Regions from separate parts of the Stenotrophomonas sp. YJH_SMC_120 genome, predicted to be linked through region 1. Evidence: predicted binding sites of a transcription regulator. Region 1 holds the regulator's gene; each other region holds the start of a gene.
The links. Region 1 encodes FliA, which starts transcription of late flagellar genes. Its sites were predicted from a motif close to TAAAGTTTNNCNNNCNNNGGCCGATAA; they were not measured.
Positions count from the first base shown of each region.

Region 2: the regulator FliA is predicted to act here: its motif matches at 2,726-2,752, upstream of AC5P60_RS04165 (methyl-accepting chemotaxis protein).
Region 3: the regulator FliA is predicted to act here: its motif matches at 3,120-3,146, upstream of AC5P60_RS02365 (methyl-accepting chemotaxis protein).
Region 4: the regulator FliA is predicted to act here: its motif matches at 3,254-3,280, upstream of AC5P60_RS02245 (GGDEF domain-containing protein).

Region 1 is NZ_JCAFRY010000028.1:27,383-33,344, forward strand. Features, by position in the region: gene flhF (flagellar biosynthesis GTPase FlhF) at 1-471, shown strand, start outside; gene AC5P60_RS20275 (MinD/ParA family ATP-binding protein) at 458-1,345, shown strand; gene AC5P60_RS20280 (RNA polymerase sigma factor FliA) at 1,342-2,085, shown strand; gene cheY (chemotaxis response regulator CheY) at 2,143-2,535, shown strand; gene AC5P60_RS20290 (protein phosphatase CheZ) at 2,535-3,140, shown strand; gene AC5P60_RS20295 (chemotaxis protein CheA) at 3,143-4,972, shown strand; gene AC5P60_RS20300 (flagellar motor protein) at 5,073-5,813, shown strand; gene motD (flagellar motor protein MotD) at 5,815-5,962, shown strand, end outside.
Region 2 is NZ_JCAFRY010000002.1:23,595-29,556, reverse strand. Features, by position in the region: gene AC5P60_RS04185 (hypothetical protein) at 1-404, shown strand, start outside; gene AC5P60_RS04180 (NUDIX hydrolase) at 406-867, shown strand; gene mnmA (tRNA 2-thiouridine(34) synthase MnmA) at 864-2,006, shown strand; gene hflD (high frequency lysogenization protein HflD) at 2,003-2,617, shown strand; gene AC5P60_RS04165 (methyl-accepting chemotaxis protein) at 2,781-3,971, shown strand; gene AC5P60_RS04160 (hypothetical protein) at 4,070-4,285, shown strand; gene AC5P60_RS04155 (hypothetical protein) at 4,423-4,929, shown strand; gene AC5P60_RS04150 (hypothetical protein) at 5,052-5,600, opposite strand; gene AC5P60_RS04145 (bifunctional diguanylate cyclase/phosphodiesterase) at 5,605-5,962, opposite strand, start outside.
Region 3 is NZ_JCAFRY010000001.1:461,648-467,609, reverse strand. Features, by position in the region: gene AC5P60_RS02380 (O-antigen ligase family protein) at 239-1,516, shown strand; gene AC5P60_RS02375 (glycosyltransferase) at 1,516-2,508, shown strand; gene AC5P60_RS02370 (barstar family protein) at 2,538-2,897, opposite strand; gene AC5P60_RS02365 (methyl-accepting chemotaxis protein) at 3,178-5,400, shown strand; gene AC5P60_RS02360 (glycine zipper 2TM domain-containing protein) at 5,566-5,934, shown strand.
Region 4 is NZ_JCAFRY010000001.1:436,959-442,920, reverse strand. Features, by position in the region: gene AC5P60_RS02255 (winged helix-turn-helix transcriptional regulator) at 1-441, opposite strand, end outside; gene AC5P60_RS02250 (MFS transporter) at 517-1,773, shown strand; gene AC5P60_RS02245 (GGDEF domain-containing protein) at 1,806-3,221, opposite strand; gene AC5P60_RS02240 (TonB-dependent siderophore receptor) at 3,509-5,758, shown strand; gene AC5P60_RS02235 (hypothetical protein) at 5,804-5,962, opposite strand, start outside.

The sequences.
Region 1 (5,962 bases):
CGCCAGCTCGGCATCGCGGTGCACGAGGCCAACAGCGGCACCGACCTGGACCAGCTGCTGGAACGCCTGAAGGACTACAAGCTGGTGCTGATCGACACCGCCGGCCTGGGCCCGCGCGACCGCGCGCTGGCCGCGCAGCTGCAGTGGCTGCGCGCCGCCCGCCAGGTACGCACCCTGCTGGTGCTGCCGGCCAACACCAGCTTCGGCGACATGGACGAGGTGGTCCGCCGCTTCGGCGCCGCCAACCTGCAGGGCCTGGTGCTGAGCAAGCTGGACGAGACCGGCCGCTTCGGCAACGCCCTGTCAGTGGCCGTGGACCACGCCCTGCCGATCACCTGGGTGACCGATGGCCAGGACGTTCCGGAGGACCTGCACCGGGCCAGTGCGGCCAATCTCGTACTTCGCCTTGAAGATTTGCGCCGCGCGGCCGATATGCCCTGCAACCCGGAGTTGAACCATGCCGTCGCGTGAGTACGCCAAGCTGACCAAGACCTTCCCGCTGTCGGCCACCCGCAGCGAGCCGCTCGGCCCTGTGCGCACCATTGCCGTCACTGGCGGCAAGGGCGGCGTGGGCAAGACGAATGTGTCCGCCAACCTGGCGGTGGCACTGGCCGGCATGGGCAAGCGCACGCTGCTGCTGGACGCCGACCTGGGCCTGGCCAACATCGACGTGATCCTGGGGCTGAACCCGACCTTCACGCTGGCCGACCTGGTCGCCGGCCGCTGCTCGCTGGACGACGTCATCGTCGAAGGCCCGAACGGCGTGCTGGTGGTGCCGGCCGCGTCCGGCCGCCGGCACATGGCCGAGCTGGCCCCGGCCGAGCACGTCGGCCTGGTCAACGTGTTCTCCGACCTGGAACGCGAACTGGACATCATGGTGGTGGACACCGCCGCCGGCATCACCGACGGCGTGCTGACCTTCTGCCAGGCCGCGCAGGACACCGTGGTGGTGGTCTGTGACGAGCCGGCCTCGATCACCGACGCCTACGCGCTGATCAAGGTGCTGTCGCGCGAACGCGGCGTGGACCGCATCCAGGTAGTGGCCAACATGGTGCGCGACCCCAACGAGGGCCGCGTGCTGTACGAAAAGCTGACCCGCGTCTGCGAGAAGTTCCTCGCCGATGTCTCGCTGAACTACCTGGGCTGCGTGCCGCAGGACGACTGGCTGCGCCTGTCGGTGCAGCGCCAGCAGCCGGTGGTGAAGGCCTACCCGTCCAGCCCGGCCGCGCTGGCGATCACCGAGATCGCGCGTCGCACCGCACGCTGGCAGGCGCCGACCGAACCGCGTGGCGGCGTCGAGTTCTTCCTCGAGCGCATCCTCAAGCAGCGCGGGGTGGCCGCATGAAAGGCGCAGCCCAGTACAGGGAAGTCCAGCGCTCGGCGGCCAACGAGGTCATCGCCCAGCATTCGGACCTGGTGCGGCGCATCGCCCACCACCTGGCCGCGCGGTTGCCGGCCAGCGTTGAAGTGGACGACCTGATCCAGGCCGGCATGATGGGCCTGATCGAAGCGTCGCGCAGCTACGACGCCGACCAGGGCGCCTCGTTCGAGACCTATGCCTCGATCCGCATCCGCGGTTCGATGATCGACGAGATCCGCCGTGGCGACTGGGTGCCGCGCTCGGTGCACCGCCGTGCCCGCGATGCCGCCGCCACCATCCGCCGCCTGGAACAGAGCAGCGGCCGCGCCGCCAGCGCCACCGAGGTGGCCGCCGCGATGGAGATGCCGCTGCCCGAATACCTGCGGTTGATGGAGGACGCCGCACGTGGCCAGGTGCTGAGCCTGGAGTCGCGCATCGAGGACCAGGGCGAGCTGGACACCGTCGCCCAGGGCGGCCCGACCCCGCAGCAGGTACTGGAGCGTGGTGAGTTCGGCCGCGAGCTGGGCAAGGCCATCGGCCACCTGCCCGAGCGCGAACAGCTGGTGCTCTCGCTCTACTACGAGCAGGAACTGAACCTGAAGGAGATCGGCGCGGTGCTCGGCGTGAGCGAGTCGCGGGTCTGCCAGATCCACGGCCAGGCGGTGCTGCGCCTGCGTGGCCGGCTCAAGATTTTCGAGGCGGCGGACGCCGGCCTGGAAGAATGAACATGCCCGAGGCGGCTGCCCCCGGCCGCCCGGAATGAACAACAAAGGAACTCTGCTTTGAACAAGAACATGCGCATCCTGATCGTCGATGACTTCTCGACCATGCGTCGGATCGTCAAGAACCTGCTGGGCGATCTGGGCTTCACCAATACCGCCGAAGCCGAGGACGGGCATGCCGCGCTGTCGCTGCTGCAGAGCCAGCCGTTCGATTTCGTGGTCACCGACTGGAACATGCCGGTGATGACCGGCATCGAGCTGCTGAAGGCGATCCGTGCCGATGCCAAGCTGAAGACCCTGCCAGTGCTGATGGTCACCGCCGAAGCCAAGCGCGAACAGATCATCGAAGCCGCCCAGAACGGCGTGAACGGCTACATCATCAAGCCATTCACTGCGCAGACGCTGGAAGAGAAGCTCGGCAAGATCTTCGAACGCCTGGCGGCCAGCGCCTGATGGATACCACGGTCGACAAGAGCGCCCTCGCCCTGCGCCTGCAGGAAGCCCTGGACGCACTCGAGTCCGGTGACGAGGCCGCCTGGCGGCAGCGCATCGACGGACTGGTCGCGCTGCGTACGCAGCCGATGATGAGCGGCCTCTCGCGGCTGGCCCGCGAGCTGGGGCAGGCACTGGGTGAGCTGCCGACCGTGCCCAGCGAGGCCGGTGAGCTGGACGACGCCTGCGCACGCCTGGACCACGTGGTGGCCATGACCGAACAGGCCACGCACCGCACCCTGGACCTGGCCGAGGAATGCCGCAGCTTGACCGAACAGCTGCGTGCTGAAGGCCTGCAGCCGGGCCAGGACGCGCAGCTCGAGCGCATCCGCCACAACCTGACCGAGATCGCCCTGACCCAGAGCTACCAGGACCTGACCGGGCAGATCATCCGTCGCGTGGTCGGCATCGTCCGCCGCGTGCACGAGGGCTTCGGCGCACTCGGCCTGCCGCCGGAACAGCATCGCACCGACCCGGAACTGGCCGGGCCGGCACTGAAGGGACTGGACCGCCACGCGGTCTCGCAGAACGACGCCGACGACCTGTTGTCGGATCTGGGGCTGTAAGCATGAGCGCGGTATCCGACGACATCACTGCCGATTTCATCATCGAGGCACAGGAAATCCTGGATCGCCTGGGCGAACAGCTGGTGTCGCTGGAGCAGGCACCGCAGGACACCGAGCAGCTCAACGCGGTGTTCCGTGGATACCACACGCTCAAGGGCGGTGCCGGCTTCCTTGGCGTCACCGCGATGGTCGAGCTGTGCCACGCCGCTGAAGAGGCCCTGGGCATCGCGCGTGCCGGGCAGGCGGTGCTGCAGGCCCACCACTTCGACGCCGCCCAGCAATCGCTGGACTACCTGCAGTCGATGCTGGACGCCGTGTCCTCCGGCACCGAGCCGGGTTATGCGCCGCCGGACCTGATCGCGCAGTTCGACATGAACGGTGGCACTGCCGCGCCGGTCGCTGCGGCCGCGCCTGCGGCAGCCGGCAGCGACCTGATCACCGACGACGAATTCGAGGCCCTGCTCGACCAGCTGCATGGCGGCAACGCGCCGACCGCGGTCGCGCCGGCGAAGAAAGCCGACGATGGCTTGATCAGCGAAGACGAGTTCGAAGCCCTGCTGGACCAGCTGCACGGTGGCGCTGCGCCAGGCGCCAAGCCTGCTGCCGCCGTCGCGGCGGCCCCCGCCGCAGCACCGCGCCCGGCACCCGCCCCGGCACCTGCAGCCAAGCCGGCAGCCAAGCCGATGGCCGAGGCCGAGCACACCGTGCGCGTGGACACCAAGCGCCTGGATGCGATCGTCAACCTGATCGGCGAACTGGTGCTTTCCCGCAACCGCCTGAAGACCCTGCGTGCACGCCTGCGCGACGAGGAGCTGGACCGCGCCGTATCGACGCTGGACATCGCCACTGCCCGCCTGCAGTCGGCGGTGATGCGTACCCGCATGCAGCCGGTGGGCAAGGTGTTCTCGCGCTTCCCCAAGGTCGCCCGCGACGTCGCCCGCTCGCTGAAGAAGGAAGTGGACCTGGAGCTGGTCGGCGCCGAGACCGAGCTCGACCGCAACCTGGTCGAAGCGCTGGCCGACCCGCTGGTGCACCTGGTCCGCAACGCCATCGACCACGGCGTGGAAATGCCCGACCTGCGCGAAGCACAAGGCAAGCCGCGGATGGGCCATGTGCGCCTGTCGGCCCAGCAGGAAGGTGACTACGTCAGCATCGAGGTGCAGGACGATGGCGCCGGCATCGACCCCGAGAAGCTGCGCGCGAAGGCGCGCGAGAAGGGCCTGATCGACCCGGAAGCCGCTGCCCGCCTGAGCAGCGAGGAGTGCCTGCACCTGGTGTTCCTGCCCGGCTTCTCGACCAAGCAGCAGGTCACTGATATTTCCGGCCGCGGCGTCGGCATGGACGTGGTGCAGTCGCGCATCCGCGAACTGAGCGGCCAGATCCAGATCCAGTCGGAACTGGGGCGTGGCAGCCGCTTCCTGATCCGCGTGCCGCTCACCCTGGCGATCCTGCCGACCCTGCTGGTGCAGGCCGGCGAGGACGTCTACGCGCTACCGCTGGCGCGTGTGATGGAAGTGCTGCACGCGCCGCGCACGTCGTTGGGCTGGTTCGATGGCCGCGCCGTGCTCGACCGCCGTTCGCACACCCTGCCGCTGGTCGACCTGCGCCAGTGGCTGGATGTGACGCCCGCCGCGTCGACCCTGCTGACCATCGTGGTGCTGCAGGCCGGTGAAGCGCGCTTCGGCCTGGTCGTGGACCAGGTGCGCGGGCGCGAGGAGGTGGTCATCAAGCCACTGCCGAAAGCCCTGCGCGGCCTGCGCGGTTATGCCGGTGCAACGTTGATCGGCGATGGTCGCATGGCACTGATCCTGGACGTGGACGGCATCCGCTGAATTCCGCCGGGCATGGCCCGGCGACCCGAAACTGTGACTACCGTCTGTACGCATTCTCCCGGTGTCTCAAGTCCCATTCATACAAGCCGATACCGGAACCATGGATAGACTCAGCCTCATTGGACTCTTTCTCGCCCTGGCCTCGCTGGTCGGTGGCAGCATCCTCAAGGGCGCCGGCCTGGCGTCGCTGTGGTCGCCTGCGGCGTTCGTGATCGTCATCGTCGGCACCGTTGCCGCGATCCTGCTTCACACCTCGCCGGCGGTGTTCAAGCATGCGTTCAAGATCGTGCGCTGGGTCGTGCGCCCGCCGCACAGCGATCGCCGCGAACTGATCCAGCAGATCGTCGAGTGGAGCAACATCGCCCGTCGCCAGGGCCTGCTGGGCCTGGAATCGCAGGTGGAAGCGCAGCAGGACCCGTTCCTGCGCAAGGGCCTGCAGCTGCTGGTGGACGGCGTTGAACCTGAATCGATGCGGCACATGCTGGAGATCGAACTGGGCAGCCAGGAGCACCAGGACCAGGCCGGTGCCAAGGTCTTCGAAGCGATGGGCATCTACGCACCGACACTCGGCATCATCGGTGCCGTGCTCGGCCTGATCGCGGTGATGAAGAACCTGGCCGACCCGAGCAAACTCGGCCACGGCATCGCCGCCGCGTTCACCGCCACCATCTACGGCATCGCCTCGGCCAATCTGCTGTTCCTGCCGATCGCCGCCAAGCTCAAGAGTGTGATCTCGCACAACACCCGCGACCGCGAAATGGTCATTGAAGGCCTGATTTCGATCGCTCAGGGCGAGAACCCGCGCAACATCGAAACCAACCTCTCCGGCTTCCTGCACTGACATGGCCCGCCGCAAGCACCACGAAGAGCACGCCAACCATGAAGCATGGGCGATCCCCTATGCCGACCTGATGACGTTGCTGCTCGCCTTCTTCGTGGTCATGTACGCGATCTCCTCGGTCAACGAGGGCAAGTACCGGATCATGGCCG
Region 2 (5,962 bases), on a different contig from region 1:
ACGCCGACAAGGCCGTGGCCCGCCATCTGGACAAGCTGGGCTACACCTACGAAGTCGATGAGGACGGCGACTACCGCATGGTCTTCGACGTCGAGGGTGACCGCACCCAGATGGTCTACGTGCGTTCGTCGGTGGAAGATTTCGGTACCCACAACATCCGCGAGATCTGGTCCCCGGCCTACAACGCCAAGACCAAGCAGTTCCCGGTGGCCGTGGCCAACCGCCTGCTGGAAGATTCGCAGGATGCCAAGATGGGCGGCTGGGTAAAGCAGGACACCACCGCCATGTTCGTGGTCAAGATCGACGCCGATGCCACTGCCGAGCAGCTCAGCGACGCCATCGATGCGGCCATCCGCACCGCCGACGCCATGGAGCTGGAACTGACCAAGAAGGACGAGTTCTGAGTTGAACGCCACGCCGGACCCGCGCTGGGCACCGCACGCCACCGTCGCCACGGTGGTGGTCGACGGCGGCCGCGTGTTGCTGGTTGAAGAGACCATCGATGGCCGGCAGGTGCTGAACCAGCCGGCCGGCCACCTCGAGCCGGGCGAAAGCCTGGCCGAGGCAGCCCTGCGCGAGACCCGCGAGGAAACCGGCTGGACGGTGCAGCTGACCCATTTCATCGGCTGCTACCAGTGGACTGCCGGCGACGGCACCGCCTTCCTGCGATTCTGCTACGCGGCGCGCCCGGTCTCGCACGACCCGGCGCAGCCACTGGACACCGGCATCGACCGCGCGCTGTGGCTGACCCCGGCCGAACTGCAGGCCGCCGGCGAGCGCCAGCGCAGCCCGCTGGTCTGGCAGGTGGTGGCTGATTACCTGGGTGGCCAGCGCCATCCGCTTTCGCTGGTCCGGGAGGTCGCATGAGCACGCCGCGCGTGATGGTGGGCGTCTCCGGAGGTGTCGACTCTTCGGTCGCCGCCTGGCGCCTGGTACAGCAGGGCGAAGCCGTGGCCGGCCTGTTCATGCAGAACTGGGCCGACGACGGCAGCGGTGACTGCCGCGCCGAGGACGACCGCCGCGATGCGGTGGCCGTCTGCGGCCTGCTCGGCATCCCGTTCCACTTCCGCGATTTCTCCAGCGAGTACTGGCAGGGCGTGTTCGAGCACTTCCTGGCCGAGTACGCCGCCGGGCGCACCCCGAATCCGGACGTGCTGTGCAACCGCGAAGTGAAGTTCAAGCACTTCCTGGATGCCGCCCGCGAGCTGGGCGCCGAACGCATCGCCACCGGGCACTATGCACGGGTGACCCAGCGCGGCCACCAGTGGCTGCTGCTGCGCGGCGCCGACCGTTCCAAGGACCAGAGCTACTTCCTGCACCAGCTGGGCCAGGAGCAGCTGGCGGCCACCCTGTTCCCGATCGGCGACCTGGAAAAGACCGACCTGCGGCGGATCGCGCGTGACGTCAGCCTGCCGACCCACGCCAAGAAGGACTCCACCGGCATCTGCTTCATCGGCGAGCGTGACTTCCGCGAGTTCCTTGGCCGCTACCTGCCGGCCAGGCCCGGCCAGATCCTCGACCCGGCCGACGGCAGCGTGATCGCCGAACATCCGGGCGTGTTCTATTTCACCCTGGGCCAACGCGAGGGCCTGAACATCGGCGGCGTGCGTGGACGCCCGGCCGCGCCGTGGTACGTGGTCGGCAAGGATGTGGCCAGCAACGTGCTGTACGTGGACCAGGACCGCGACAGCAAGTGGATGCTGTCCGAGCGCCTGCGTTCGGAAACCGCGCACTGGATCGCCGGTTCGCCGCCGGCACGGCGCTTCGAATGCACCGCCCAGACCCGCTACCGCCAGCCCGATGAGCCGTGTACGGTCCAGGTGCTGGACGATGGCAGCGTGCTGGTCACCTTCGCGCGCCCGCAGCGCGCCGTTACCCCCGGTCAATCGCTGGTGCTGTATGACGGTGACGTGTGCCTGGGTGGCGCGGTGATCGCCGCCACCGATGCGCCGGTGGAACAGCGCCTGCGCACCACCCCTTCCCCTTTTGAGGTAATCGCTGCATGAGTTTCACTGTCGACGACCGCGTCCTGGCCCTGGCCGGCATTGCCCAGGCCCTGCAGCAGGTACGCCGCATCGCCGATACCGGCCATTCCGACGCCGCCGCCGTGCGCACCGCCGTGGACAGCGTGTTCCGTGTCGATGCGTCCTCGCCGCAGGAGGTGTTCGGTGACCGCCATGCACTGAAGTCCGGCCTGCGCCTGCTGCACAACTACTTCCGCAGCCAGGGCCAGGACCCGATCCTGCCCAAGCTGGCCCTGTCGGTGCTGCAGCTGGAGCGCCGCTTCGTTCAGGATGGCGCCACCGTGAACAAGGTCGCCTCCGGCATCGAGCGCGCCCAGCGCCAGGCCACCGAACTGGGCGACAGCGGCCACCCGGACGTGCTGGCCAATCTGGGAGGCCTTTACGCCGACACCATCAGCCACCTCAAGCCGCGGGTCATGGTGCAGGGCAACCCACACTACCTGGGCCAGGCTGGCGTGGTGGCCGAAATCCGTGCCCTGCTGCTGGCCGCGGTGCGCGCTGCGGTGCTGTGGCGGCAGCTGGGCGGCAGCTACTGGGACTTCCTGTTCAGCCGCAAGGCGATGATCGAGGCCGTGGACCGGCAGCTGGCCTGAGGGTGCGGGGTCGGATCCCTTTCCGGCACGGAAAGGACTCTGACCCCGAAGCCGCCAAGGCGCCGGAAAACCGGCGCATTCAGAATGCACTTCGAGGCACATCGACGTTAAAGAGAAAGGGGGTACGGCCGATACATCCTCCGTGCACCTCCCGAGAACGTCCATGTACTCACGCATTTTCATCCGTCTGGCCGCCCCCCTGGCTCTGACCCTGCTGCTCCCCTTCGCCATCGGTTTCGAATGGCCGGCCGCCCTGCGCTGGGCGATCCTGACCACGATGACGCTGAGCTGGCTCGGCTTTGCGTGGTGGACCACCCGCGCCCAGGCGCACCGTTCCCCGGAACATGCCCGTGTCCTGCGTGAGCAGGACCAGCTGCTGACCGAACTGCGCAACTTCGTCGGCAACGAGATTGAGGGTTCGCGCGGCGAAGTGGAACGCGCCCGTGACCTGATCCGCCAGGCCGTCTCCAGCCTCGGTGGCAGCTTCGATGCGATGAACCGCAAGTCGCGCCAGCAGAGCCAGGCCCTGTCGCGCATCGTCGACCGCGCCGGTGATGAAGGCAATGCCGGCCTCGACGTTGCCCGTTTCGCCCAGCACGCCAGCCACCGCATGGAGCAGCTGGTGGAAGCACTGGAACAGGTCAGCGGCCAGAGCAGCACCACCGTGCAGCACATCGACCAGATGGCGCAGCACCTGGATGGCATCTTCGCGCTGCTGGAAGACGTCAAGTCGATCGCCGACCAGACCAACCTGCTGGCGCTGAACGCCGCCATCGAAGCCGCGCGTGCCGGTGAAGCCGGCCGAGGCTTCGCGGTGGTCGCCGACGAAGTGCGCAACCTGTCCGAGCGCTCGACCACCTTCAACGAGCAGATCCGCAAGCTGGCGCACAGCTCCAAGGACGCCATCGCCAAGGTGCGCGAGACGGTTTCGCACATGGCCTCGCGTGACATGGACCGCTCCCGCGAAGCACGCCAGGAAGCGGCGGCAATGCTCGACAATGTCGCGCAGATCAATGCCTCGCTCGGCGACGGCATGCGTGAAGTGTCCGAGTGCGCCCGTGCGATCGATGGCAGCGTGGCCGAGGCCGTGCGCGCCCTGCAGTTCGAAGACATCGCCACCCAGGCGCTGGGCGGCGTGCACACCCACCTGGACCGCCTGACCGCGATCAACCGTGAAGCGGTGGCGCTGCAGGAACTGCTGCACCGCAATGGCGGCGTGTTCGACGAAGAGATCGCCACCGCCCTGCAGCGCACCGGCAACCGCCTGCGCGAACTGCGCAGCGAATGGGAACGCCCGCCGCACAAGCCGGTTGCCCAGCAGAGCATGGGCGCCGGCACCGTCGAGCTGTTCTGATCCTGATGTCCGCTGCCCTCGCCGGCAGCCCGCAAGGCCCCGGTTCGTCCGGGGCCTTTGCCTGTAACCCGCCATTGGATGCATCCTGTACGCGCACCATGACCCTGATCCGCGCCCTGCCCGCCCTCACCGACACCGAGCGCCCGCGCAACGCGAGCGTGCGTGAGCAGCTGCAACAGCTGGAGGATGTGGCACGCGAGGAGATCCGCGAGCTGCAGCAGCTGGCGGATGCGCGCTCTGCCCCGTCGCGGGCGGACGAGGCGCTGCTGGGACTGGCCTGGGACCTGGGGTTGGACGGGGAAGCGCTGAAGTAGATCCACGCCGTGCGTGGACGGCTTTCATCCGCCGGTGTGACGCCTGGCCCTCGCCGCAACATCCACGCATGACGTGGATCTACCGGGGTGGCGAAATCGTTGTGGCATGATCCACCGATCCCGTTCATGGAAGACCGATGGCCATCGCCCTGATCGCACTCCTGCTGATCGAGACCGTCCTTCTGATGGCGTGGGTGGCCAGCTATTTCAGCTGGGGCATCACGCTGTTCAACGAACGCATCGCGGCGTCACCGGCCATGCAGGCCCGGCTCTCGCTGGGCAGCCTGGAGCGTGACCTGCCCCAGGACAGATGGCTGCAACTGGCCTTCCATGCGCTGCCCGATGGCAGCGTGGCGTTCCGCGAGAGCTTCGCGCCGAGCTTCGGCCTGCGCTACTTCCCGGTGATGCGCGGTCGCATCGTACTCAACGCGCGACGGCACGAGGTGCGGGTGATCGGCCTGTGCAGCTGGTTCGTGGCGATCCTGTCGCTGTTGCTGTTGCCACTGGTGGCGATGCGCCCGGTGGTGGCGCCGATGCTGCTGGTGCTTCCGCTGTTCCTGGCCAGCTATCTGGTCCAGAAGCGGCGCTATGCGGCCATTGTCGAGGCATTGCGCATGCAGTTGAAGGCGGATTTTCCGAGGTAGATCCACGCCATGCGTGGATGATCGAGAGGCACAGGCATCCGTGCCGACCAACGGTCGGCCCCCACCAAAGCGGGTTGCGGTAGATCCACGCCATGCATGGATGGTCGCCATGCGGCGCCTGCTTAGGCATCCGAGACACCCTTTCCGTGCCGACTGAGAACACCCGAGACAATCCCCGCGCCAATCGCGCCGAAACCGAAAGCGATGACATTCCTGACGGTCGATATGAGCAGCGCGAAGTTCAGTTGCCACGCGGTAGGAGGTAACCACCTGGAAATGTCCTGCAGCCGATCAGATAGCAGCTCGAAGCTCAGATAGTTCACGCTTGCACTGAGTATCAGGAGACTTCCAAACACACATTTCGAATGATCGCCATGTACGTTTCTTCTGCAGAAGAGGTAGAAAACCAGGTAGCAATTGATCACCAACGACGCAATTGCGCTGGCGAAACTACCGTCGGCCGTGATGAAACGCGCCTCCGGCAGCCGTGCCTGAAGCTCACTGAGCCCACCCCAAGTGCAGAGCGCGACGACAACGAACATCTCGACCATGCGCATGTCGCTAGTTCGGGAAGGATCGTCGATCCATTCCCGGAAGCGAACAGGCAAACTCTTCGCGTCGCAATCCTCGCCCGATCCTGCTGATGAAATAATGCGCAACTGAGGAATCATCTACTCACCGCACCAGCATCACTTCCCCACTGGCATCGGTGCGCAGCGAAACCGGCTGTGGCTGGCGCAGCCACTGCGCCAGGTCACGCGGGCTGAGCGGGCGCGAGTACAGGTAGCCCTGGATCTCGTCGCAGCCCTGGCGGCGCAGCATGTCCTCTTCCTGGTGCGTTTCCACACCCTCGGCCACCACCTTCATGCCCAGCACGTGGCCCAGGTGCACGATGGCCTGGGTCACTTCGGCCGTACCCGAATCGTGCAGCATGCCCTGCACGAAACTGCGGTCGATCTTCAGGCGCCCCACCGGGAAGCGGTTGAGGTAGTTGAGATTGGAGAAGCCGGTACCGAAGTCATCCACCGCCAGC
Region 3 (5,962 bases), on a different contig from region 1:
ACGCGCAGGCATGGCCGGAGAGGTCATTAGTGTAGCGACCTGGGGCGGTCGATGATCCGCGGCACCCGCGCTGGGCCTGGAGGCTGTCCGTGTGCCAACGCCTGCGCCCCTGCCCCGGCACTTTGGTTGATTTCCCCAGGGTCCCACGGTAGTGTCAGCCCCGGCGATCTCCGCCAAGCGGCCTCCATGGAAAACGGGGCGACTTGTCCCCGGGCGGGCGTTGATGGAAAGAACAAGCATGACTGCAGCCTGCATGGCCGCCGAACCTCGTTACACTTGGCGTACCGTCCTGCTGAGCATCCTGGTCGCCATCGTTCCGTTTGCCGGCTCCGCACCCTACACCTTGTTGAAGGCGGTGCTGCTGCTGGCCCTGCTGGTCACCGGCGTGGTTCTGATTCGCCGCCAGCCCGATGTCCGCCTGCGCTACCGCATCGCCCGGTTAATCGTGATCGTCTGCTTCCTGCGCCTGGCCTATGCCTTCTACAGCATCCTCTGGCACGGGCTGCGCTGGAACGAGCTGGATCTGCCGGCGCAGACACTGCTCTACCTGGGTACCGCTGCTGTGTTCGCCACTGCGCTGGACTGGCGCCTGATCTGGAAGATCTTCGCCGTTTCCACCCTGGTCTTCGGCGGGTCGTGCATCGTGCAGCACCACGTGATGGGTCTTGAACGCGCGCACGGTTTCAGTGGCGGCGAATGGACGGCCATCGAGTTCACCATGGTGACGCTGTGCATGGCGTTGTTCTCGGTCATCCGGTTGATCCAGCCCAATGTGCATCCGGCCGAACGCTGGCTGCACGGCGTGGCCATCGCCGTCGGCGTCTACGGTTCGATCCTGGCGCAGAGTCGCGGGCCGATCCTGGCGTTCATTCCCGCCATGCTGATGGTGATTGTGGTGCACGTCCGGCGAACCCGGCGCTGGCGGGGGGCACTGGTCTTCGTCGGTGCCTTGGCCATCGGTGTGGTCGGCGCCACCTCGGTGCTGAACCACGAGGTGATCCAGCGCTTCGGTGAGGTCAGTGGCGAGATCTCCGGCTTCAACCAGGAAAAGGAGGTCGGCTCGGTCCGCGAGCGCATCGCCATGTGGGGCGTGGCGGTCGACGCCTTCGCCGAGCATCCCGTGGCGGGGGTGGGCCTGAACCAGTTCGGTACCTATGCACGTGAGGGCATCGCCCGCGGCGAGGTATCCGAGTCGATCTTCCGCTACAACCACCCGCATAACGAGTACCTGGAAGCGGCGGTGACCGGTGGCGTGCCGTTGCTGCTGATCATGCTGCTGGTCTTCATCCTGCCCGGCATTCATTTCGTGCGGCGCCTCGGCCACGCCGACGACATCACCGCGACGATCGCCATCGCCGGACTTGCCGTGGTCATCGTCTATGCGCTTTCGGCGTTCACGGACAACGTGTTCTACCGGGCGATGCCGCATTCGTTCTATTTCTACCTGGTGCTGGGCTTCATGATGGCGACCGCCTTGCCGGCGCGTAACCTGCATCGGCCAGGGAGTCCGTCCTGATGGCGCATATCCATCTACTGGCCGCCGACAACCAGCGTGGCCTGTCCCATGACATCCAGGTGATCGAGCGCTCATTGCAGCAGCTCGGGCACACGGTGACGGTCAGCCGTCTGGACGCGGTGCGCAATGGTGGTGCCTGGAAACTGCGCGGGATGCGCCTGCGCAGGCTGCTGGCCTCGTGGCTCAGCTTGGGGCGCACGCCGGCCCGGTTCGACATCAACATCTCGCTGGAGCATGTCCGGCCGGCAAGCTTTGGACTGGCCGAGGTCAATCTGTTGATTCCGAATCCGGAATGGGTGTCCGCACGCAGCCTGCGGATCCTGCCGCGGTTCGATGCGTTGTTGACCAAGACCGAAGAAGCCACGCGCATCTTCAACGCACTGGGCATGCGCGCGCTGGAAGTCGGTTTCTGCAGCCGTGACCGCTACGACCCAGCGGTGCCGCGCAGACCGCGCAGCTTCCTGCATGCGGCCGGTACCAGTCGCATGAAGGGGACGGCTGCACTCGTCAATGTCTGGAAGCGGCACCCTGAGTGGCCCTTGCTGACCATCCTGCGCGGCGGCCCTTCGGACGAAGATGAGGGCGGGGCCGCGAACCTGCGGATCGTCCGCGAGCGGCTGCCCGACCAGGAGGTGCAGCGCCTGCAGAACGAACATGCGTTTCACCTGTGCCTGTCGCAGACCGAAGGCTGGGGCCATTACCTGGTGGAAGCGATGAGCTGCGGCGCGGTGGTGATCACCTGCGACGGCGCGCCGATGAACCAGATGATCGACGACAGCCGCGGTATCCTGGTCGCCGCGCACGAGGGCGAGCCCTGCCATCTGTCCAGAACCTGGCATGTGGATGAGAAGGCGCTGGAACAGGCCGTCGAGCGTGCGCTGGCGATGGATGAGGCCGAGTGGACCCGGCTGGGCGCCAATGCACGCGCATGGCACTTGGCCAGCGAAGTGGCGTTCCCACGCCGTCTGGGCGAGGCCCTGGCCAAGCTTTGAGCTGATGGGGGCTGGTTGCTGCAGAGTGCTCAGCCTGGCACCAGGGTGATCTGCGGATGGCTGCCGAAGATCTCCATGACGATCTCGAAGTAGGCCTGTCCCTGGCCAATCGACAGTGCCGTCAACTGAGGCTGGATGACCGGACCGTTGAACCTGCCGTCCTGATCGAGTTTGGACCGCAGCCAGGCGCGCGTGGTCTCGCGGCCCAGTGCCTCGCGGCCGTGGGCGATGTCACGCCACACCATCGTGGTGGCGGCATGACCGGCGAGCGCGCCGTAGCTGCCGTGCAGCGGGTCATCAAGCGCGTCCAGGCTTGCGCCCAGCTGCCAGTCTTCGTTGGCCATGATGTCGTTGATGGACGCGCCTTCGATGTGTGGGATCCGTGTCATCTGCAGACTGTAGCCCGCCCGGGCGACGGTTGTGTCCGGCGCAGATAATCCGGGCCGCCTTGGATGGGGTAGGCGTGATTATGGTGTCAATTTGTGTAATTTTCATCGGGCGCTGGCGTGTCAGTGGCATTCGGTAATGATGTGGCGCCATTATTGGTCGCTGCATTTTCTGACTGCCTGCACAGTTCCATATATTTGGATCGGTCCATATATAAAGTCCCGTAAAGTTTCCCTCCGCTGCGCCGTCACCCTTCATACGGCCATGATCAAGGGAATTGAGATGCTCGCCTTACGCAACCTTCGAGTGGGATCCCGGCTGGGTGCCGGGTTCGGTTTGCTGCTGCTGTTCATCGTGGCCATCGTTGGCCTCGTGCTGTACGGAAACCACCTGAAGTCCGCCCAGTTCGAGAAAGTGGTGGACGTCAACATGGTGAAGATGCGGCTGTTGAACGACATGCTGGATACCAACAACGCGGTGCTGATGCATCGCCGGCTGATGGTGATCAAGCGCGGTGAGGATTTCGACAAGGATTATCAGAAGGCGCAGGAGCTGTCGCAGACCTACGACGGTATCTGGGCCAAGTACATCAAGATTCCACGCGACGCCACTGGTGATGCCCTGGTGGCGAAAATCGACGCGGCACGCAAGGCCACCGACGCCTCCACCCAGCATCTGCACGAGCGCATGAAGGCCGGTGATTTCGACGGCGCGGCCAAGGAACTGCTCGCCGAGCACGGCTTGGCCACCGCATGGAATGAGGCGATCTCGACCCTGCTGCGGCATCAGGAGACACTGACCGAGCGCAGTCGCGAGGAATACCGTTCAACCGAATCCTGGACCGGCACGTTGTCGATCGTGTTCGGCGCGTTGAGCCTGGTACTGGGCTCGCTGGCCGCGTGGGCCATCACCCGCAGCCTGACCCGCCCGCTGGAAGGTGCGGTGAAGCTGGCCGACGGCATCGCCAACGGGCGGCTGGACAACAGCATCGACGCGTCCGGCAACGATGAGGTGACGCAGCTGCTCAGGTCGATGCAGCGCATGCAGGCGCAGTTGCAGTCGGTGATGGCGGCGCAGGGTGAACTGGCCCGCCAGCACGACGCGGGCAGCCTCAGCTATCGCATGGACGAGAGTGCTTTTCCTGGCGACTACGGGCGCATGGTGCACGAGACCAATGCGCTGGTCGGCTCGCATGTGCAGGTGCAGAACCGGCTGATCGAAGTAATGAAGCATTACGCCCGCGGTGATCTGTCAGTGGACATGGATCCGTTGCCGGGCGAGAAGGCCGCAATCACCCAGGCCATGGACGAAACCAAGACCAGCCTGTCGGCGATCAACGGTGAGATCCGCCGGCTGGCGACGGCCGCAGCCGCCGGCGACTTCAGCCTGCGCGGCGATGAAGATCGCTTCGCCTATGATTTCCGCGACATGGTGGCCGGGCTCAATCGCCTGATGCAGACCACCGACGAGAACCTGGTGCAGGTGTCGACCCTGCTGCAGGCGATCTCGCGCGGTGACCTCACTGTACGCATGCAGGGCGACTTCCACGGCGTGTTCGCCCGCATGCGTGATGACTGCAACGCCACCGTCGATCAGCTCAAGCAGATTGTCGGCCGTATCCAGTCCAGCGCGTCCAGCATCAACCTGGCGGCAGGCGAGATCGCTTCGGGCAACACCGATCTGTCGCGGCGCACCGAGCAGCAGGCGGCGAACCTGGAAGAGACGGCTGCGTCGATGGAGGAACTGACCTCCACCGTGAAACAGAACGCCGAGCACGCACGCCAGGCCAACCAGCTTGCCATCGGTGCGCATGGCGTCGCCTCACAGGGCGGCGAGGTGGTCGGCCAGGTGGTCACCACCATGTCGGCCATCGAAGCCTCGTCGAAGAAGATCGCCGAGATCATCAGTGTCATCGACGGCATCGCGTTCCAGACCAACATCCTGGCCTTGAACGCGGCGGTGGAAGCTGCGCGTGCCGGCGAGCAGGGGAGGGGCTTTGCGGTGGTGGCCAGTGAGGTGCGCACGCTGGCGCAGCGCTCGGCCGGTGCGGCCAAGGAGATCAAGGGCCTGATCGAGGATTCGGTCGGCAAGGTCGCCGATGGATCGGCGCTGGTTCGTCAGGCCGGCACCACGATGGGCGAGATCGTGGCCTCGGTGCAGCGCGTGACCGACATCATGGCAGATATCTCTGCCGCCTCGCAGGAGCAGAGCTCTGGTATCGAACAGGTGAACCAGGCGGTGGTGCAGATGGACGAGACCACGCAGCAGAATGCGGCGCTGGTGGAAGAAGCCAGCGCGGCGGCACGCTCCATGGAGGAGCAGGCCAACCTGCTGGCCGAAGCAGTTTCGGTGTTCCGCACGGGGGCGGTGACCGCCGCCGCAGCGGTCCGCCCGGCGCTGGCAGCCGTGGCGGCATCGGTTGCACCGGTACGCCGGCCGGCGGTGCTGCCGCCGCGGATGGAACCGACGCTGGCCGCCAATGCGGGCGGTTGGGAAGAGTTCTAGCAGAGGGCCATGCCGGTAAGAAGACAGCGCCTATCACGCTGGCTGATCGTGATGGGCTCGGATTTCTTCCTGAACGCGCGATGGCCGATGAGGCGGCGGACACGCGCATTTCACTTCCGGTTGCCAACCGCAGGAGGACACTTGCGCCATACCGGAACTCAGGAGATGGCCATGAAGACCTCGACCCGATTGCTTGTGCTGGGCACGCTGCTGGCGGCTTCGTCGGTGGCCGGTGCGCAGACGTATGGGCCGCGCGATGAGGGACGCAAGTTCAACGACGGTAGTCGCGTGGTCTGCAAGAACGTGGAAGTGCAGCGCAACTCGCGCGATCCGAACCGCATCACGGGTACCGCTACCGGCGCAGTGATCGGCGGCCTGCTGGGCAACCAGGTGGGCGGCGGTAACGGCAAGAAGCTTGCAACGGTGGCCGGCGCTGTGGCCGGTGGTGCGGCCGGCCGCCAGATCCAAGGCAACCAGCAGCAGAAGAACGGTGACCGCGTGGTTGAACGTCGCTGCGAACGCGTCTACCGCTGATCGATCGCCGAAGGCCCCCGTTTCCCCT
Region 4 (5,962 bases), on a different contig from region 1:
GCGCCCGTCGTCCTTGAGCTTGCGCACGCGGGTGGCAGTGGGCTGAAGCGGCTGGCCATCGCGCCCGCGCGGCTGCATGTAGGGCAGCGGCCGCCGCGTCGCCAATTCGATCAGCTGCGAATGGGCTTCGCCTGCACCGAAGCGATGGCGCTCCCCCCACTGGCGCAGTGCGACCAGCAGCGGGAACAGTTCCAGGCCTGCGGCGGTGAGCACGTACTCTTGGTAGGCCGATCCATCGGAGGCTGGCTGCAGCTGCAGGATGCCGGCCTCGACCAGCCGGCGCAGGCGGTCGCTGAGGATGTTGCGCGCCGCGCCGAGGCTGCGCTGGAAATCACCGAAGCGGGTGATGCCGTCGAAGGCGTCGCGGATCACCAGCAATGCCCAGCGGTCACCGAGCAGGTCGGCACTGCGGGCTACAGGGCAGGGGCTGTCGGCGTGCATGCTGGGTATCTCCGAATGTGGTTGCAGTTTAAAACCAATGGCGATAGCCTGCATCTGGTTTCAAATTGCAACCATATGATGAGTGCCACATCGCTTCCCCGCCCGCTGCTGGTCCTGCTTGCGGCTGCCGCCGGCGCCAGCGTCGCCAACGTCTACTACGCGCAGCCGCTGCTGGATCAGCTTGCACGCGCCTTTGCGATGGACCGGGCCGTGGCCGCCGCAGTGCTGGCTGCCACCCAGGCCGGCAGCGTGCTGGCGTTGCTTGGCCTGCTGCCGCTGGCGGACCGCGGCGACCGGCGACGCCTGCTGCGGCTGCAGTTGATCGCGCTGGTGCTGGCCCTGTTGTGGCTGGCGGCGTCACGCACGGCGAGCTGGCTGTTGTCGGGCATGCTGCTGGCAGGCCTGCTGGGCACCGCGCTGACCCAGGGCCTGATTGCCTATACCGCCATGCTGGCACGGCCCGAGCAGCGCGGTCGCGTGGTCGGTGTGGTGCAGGGCGGCGTGTTCATCGGCCTGCTGCTGGCGCGCGTGGTGTCCGGTACGGTGGCGGCGGCCTTTGGCTGGCAGAGGGTCTACCTGCTGTCAGCGGTGGTGATGGCAGCGTTGGCGGCGCTGCTGTGGCGGCGCCTGCCCGCAGTACCGGTGCCGTCGGTCCCTCCACGCTGGCGCGAGCTGCTGGGCTCGATGCTGGGCATGCTGCGCCGCGATCGAACGCTGCGCGAGCGCGGGCCGCTGGCATTGCTGCTGTTTGCCGGCCTCAATGTGTTCTGGGCGGCGGCACCCTTGCCGCTGTCGGCACCGCCGCTGCACTGGTCGACCGCAACCATCGGCGCGCTCGGCCTGGCCGGCGTGGTCGGTGCGCTGATGGCGGCGCGGGTCGGACACTGGATGGACCGTGGTTTCGCGCATCGGGTCAGCCTCGGCGCGCTGTTGTTGATGCTGGTCGCGTGGTGGCCGCTGCTGGGCCTGCCGCATTCGCTGTCCTTGCTGTTGCTGGGTGTGGTCGTGCTCGACCTGGGCGGCCAGGCACTGCATGTCTCGAACCAGGCATCGTTGCTGCGTGCACCGGCAGAACAGCATGGGCGCCTGGTGGCGTTGTACATGCTGTTCTATGCGGTGGGCAGCGGTGCGGGAGCGGCGGCGGGGCCCTGGACGCAGGTGCGGCATGGCTGGCCCACTGTGTGCCTGCTGGGGGCTGGCATCGCGTTGCTGGCGCTGCTGTGGTGGGCAGCGTGGCGGGTGGGGGCGTTCAATGCATCGGCTGGCGCGCGAACCGGTAGAGTCGACTGCTCTTCGTTCCGACGGCGAAAAATCCCGCGCTGCGCGCGATAGTCGACCAGCGGTCGACTCTACCTGTCCTGCCGTCATCGCTGCAGTGCACGCCGCCCCGGGGCTTCCTGCAGGTCCGCTCTGGCGACCACCACGCGGTTGCGGCCGCTGCGCTTGGCCTCGTACATCGCCGCGTCGGCACGTGCCATCAGCCGTTCGTAGTCCGGGTGGCCGTCATGGCCGGCCACGCCGATGCTGGCGGTCAGCTCCAGCACCTGGCCGTTGGCCAATGCCACCGGCGACTGCGCGATCTGCCGGCGCAGGCTCTCGGCGATCACGGTCGCCTGTGATTCGCTGGCCGCCACCAGCACCACCACGAATTCTTCGCCGCCATAGCGGAACAGGTAGTCGCTGCCACGCGTGAGCTGGCCGAGCAGGCCGGCCACGTGCTGCAACGCACGGTCGCCGGCATCGTGGCCATGGCCGTCGTTGATTGCCTTGAAATGATCCAGGTCGAGCAGCAGCAGCGAGAACGGTGTGCGGTTGCGCGTGGCCAGCTCGATTTCCCGGCGCAGCACGGTGGGCAGGAAGCGACGGTTGAGCAGGTTGGTCAGCGCGTCGCTGCCGGCATCCAGTTCGCCGATGCGCTCGAACAGCAGCGTCATCAGGGTGCGGATGGCGGCCAGGTCCTCGCGGATGGCCGGCAGCACCGCCAGTCGCTGCGCCGGAGCATCGCCACTGGCGCGCTGCAGGTGGCCGTCAATGCGGGCCATCAACTGGCCCACCTGCTGCGTTTCGCTGCTTTCGCCGAAGCTGGGGATGCCCTTGTGGGTGAACCACAGGCCGAACTCCGAGGTGGCCAGGCTGGCGTTGTCGCTGGCCTGCACGTGGCCGGCGAGGGCGTAGAGCAGGGCGTTCTCCCAGTCCAGCAGCAATGCGCGCTGGCGCTCGCGTTCGGTACCGACGTTCTGTACCAGCGAGAACAGCCGGTAGGCGGCGTCGGCACGGGTGGAGCGCTCGCGCGCATGGGTGTAGGCCAGGGTCATGCCTTCCATGGCGATGTCCATGATCGCGCTGAGGCAGGCGATGGCGGCGAACGCGGTCGCGCTGTCGGGCGCGTCGTCGCGCAGGCGCACGAACAGCTCGTGCTTGAGCACGCGCGCACCGCGGGTGACCAGGTCGACCGGGATGCCGACCCGTGCGTGTACGTCGCCGATCACCCGCTGCGAGGCGACCGTGGTGGCGATGCCAGCGGCGTCGGTGGTCAGCAGCTGTACCAGCCAGCGCTGCATGGCCGGCTGCAGGCGCTGCTTGACCTGGTCGTGGGACAGGAAGCGGCGTGCGCGCCCGTCCTGCAGCAGCACTTCGTAAAAGCGCTGGGCCAGCGCGGGTGGGGCATCGGAGGCAGCGGCCTTGAGCAGCGCGGTGGCGGCAGGGCCGGCCTGTAGCAGGCATTGCTGCCAGGCCTCGGCCAGCGGCTGGCTGGCATCGTCCAGTTGGGGTGGTTCCACGTCGATCTCTGACTGCGTACGGCAAACCACGGGTATCGGCCGCGGCGGCATACGGTTGATGGCGGGGTAGCCGGCCAGTTTACGCGCGGTGCAGGCTTGCACGGTGCGCAAAGCACATCGACGCCGCTGCGGCAATGAGTGAACGCATTTGAGAATCACTCGCATTGATGGGAGAATGCGCGCACGGAGCGGGCTGCAGGTGCCTGCAGGACGGCTCCGCCTCCCCCCTCGTCGTTGCCTCAAGCCCTTTGCCAGAGGCCCCGCAGCCCTGCCAGAAGGTCCTGATCATGTCTCCTGCCGTTGTCCATTCGCCGCGCCCGCTGGCGCTTGCCGTTGCCGCTCTGCTGGCCGGCAGCGCCCTGACCGCCCAGGCCGAAACCGACGCCACCGATATCGACACGGTGCACGTCACCGCCTCGCAGATCGCGCGCCAGGCACTGGGTACCTCGACCATCACCGCCGAGGATATCGCCCGGCGCCCGCCAGCCAACGACATCGCCGAGCTGTTGCGGACCATGCCGGGCGTCAACCTGACCGGCAACAGCGCCTCGGGCCAGTACGGCAACAACCGCCAGATCGACCTGCGTGGCATGGGCCCGGAAAACACCCTGATCCTGGTCGATGGCAAGCGCATCGGCGCACGCGATGCCGTGCGCATGGGGCGCAGCGGCGAGCGCAATACCCGCGGTGACACCAACTGGGTGCCGGCGGAAATGATCGAGCGCATCGAAGTGCTGCGCGGCCCGGCGGCGGCACGCTATGGCTCCGGTGCCTCCGGCGGCGTGGTCAACATCATCACCAAGCGCCCGACCGGCGACCTGACCGGTGCGGTGGACCTGTATGGGCTGGTGCCCGAACACAGCGCCGAAGGTGGCAGCGAACGCGTCGGCCTGCAGCTGAGTGGGCCGATGACCGACACCCTGTCGTTCCGCCTGTACGGCAATCTCAACAAGACCGACGCGGACTCGCTGGAGCTCAACCGCCAGTACGCTACCAACCCCAACGCGGTGCCGCCGGCCGGCCGCGAGGGTGTCAAGAACCGCGATGTCAACGCGCTGCTGCGCTGGGACGTGACCGCCAACCAGGTGGTGGAGTTCGAAGCCGGCACCAGCCGCCAGGGCAACGTCTACGCTGGTGATCGCGCGGTCAGCACCACCGGTACCTCGACCGGCGTTGACCTGGCGGCACTGGCCGAGGGCGAAGCGGAGACCAACCGCATGTACCGCAACACCGGCGCGATCACCCATCGTGGCCGCTGGGGCGACGTGACCTCGCGGGTGACAGCTGCGGTGGAGGCGGTGAACAACTCACGCATCAACGAAGGCCTGGCCGGTGGCCCGGAAGGCAGCTTCAACGGCACCGACTGGTCGACCTCGCGACTGCGCAACTACCAGCTGGACGGCGAAGTGAGCTTCCCGACCACGCTGGGTGGTGCCGAGAACATCTGGACGCTTGGCTTTGAATACCTGGACAGCCGCCTGACCGACCCGTACTCGATGAGCCAGTCCAGCAGCAGCGGCGGCGGCATCCCGGGGCTGTCGGCCGATCGTGCGCGGGGCAAGGCCGATGCGCAGACCACCGCCGTGTTCGTCGAAGACAACATCTACCTGGGTGAGCGCTGGATCGTTACCCCGGGCCTGCGCTTCGACCACCACAGCCAGTTCGGCAACAACACCAGCCCCAGCCTCAACGCGCAGTTCCGCATCAACGGCGACTGGGTGGTGAAGGGCGGCATCGCCCGGGCGTTCAAGGCGCCGAACCTGTACCAGTCGAATCCGGACTATCTGTATTACACCCGTGGCAATGGCTGCCCGAATGCACTGCCGAGCCTTGGCGCCGGCTGCTACATGCGCGGCAATGCGGACCTGAAGGCGGAAACCAGCCTGAACAAGGAACTCGGCATCGAGTGGGCACCGCAGAGCGGCTGGCAGGCCTCGTTGACGTACTTCCATAACGACTACAAGGACAAGATCCAGGCCGGCTACACCCAGATCGGCCTGACTGCCGACACCAGGGGCCGCATCTTCCGCTGGGAGAACGCGCCGAAGGCGATCGTGCAGGGGCTGGAAGGCAACCTGGTGATCCCGCTGCTGGGCGAGCAGGGCAACCGCCTGAAGTGGAGCAACAACTTCACCTACATGGTGGAGAACGAGAACAAGCGCACCGGCCAGCCGCTGTCGGTGATTCCGAAGTACACCGTCAACACGATGCTGGACTGGCAGGCCACCGACAAGCTGTCGCTGCTGCTGACCGGCACGTTCTACGGCAAGCAGAAGCCGGCCACCACCAACATCAACAATGATCCGCGCTGCACCGGCACCTGCGACCCATCGATCGCACTGCAGGATCGCGGTGCGTACAACATCTGGGGCGTGAGCGCGCGCTACAAGGTGACCGAGACGGTCAGCTTCGGCTTCGGCGTGAACAACCTGGCCGACAAGCGCCTGTTCCGCGAGGCCAACAGCAGCGATGCCGGCGCGGCGACCTACAACGAGCCGGGCCGCGCGTACTGGGCCAGCCTGCGCTTCGGGTTCTGACCCGATGAGGCCTGCGCCGGGGCGTTCCCCGGCGCAGCCTGAAGGCTACTTCACCTGCCGGCAATCGCGCAGGTGGACGCCACCGGTGTCCATCTTGTCGACCACGCCTTCCAGTTTCACCCAGTCGTTCTCGCGCAGGGTGGCGCCCAGCGCCATCTGATCCGGCGCAAGCGCACAGTGCACGGTGAAGTTGGCATTGTTGTC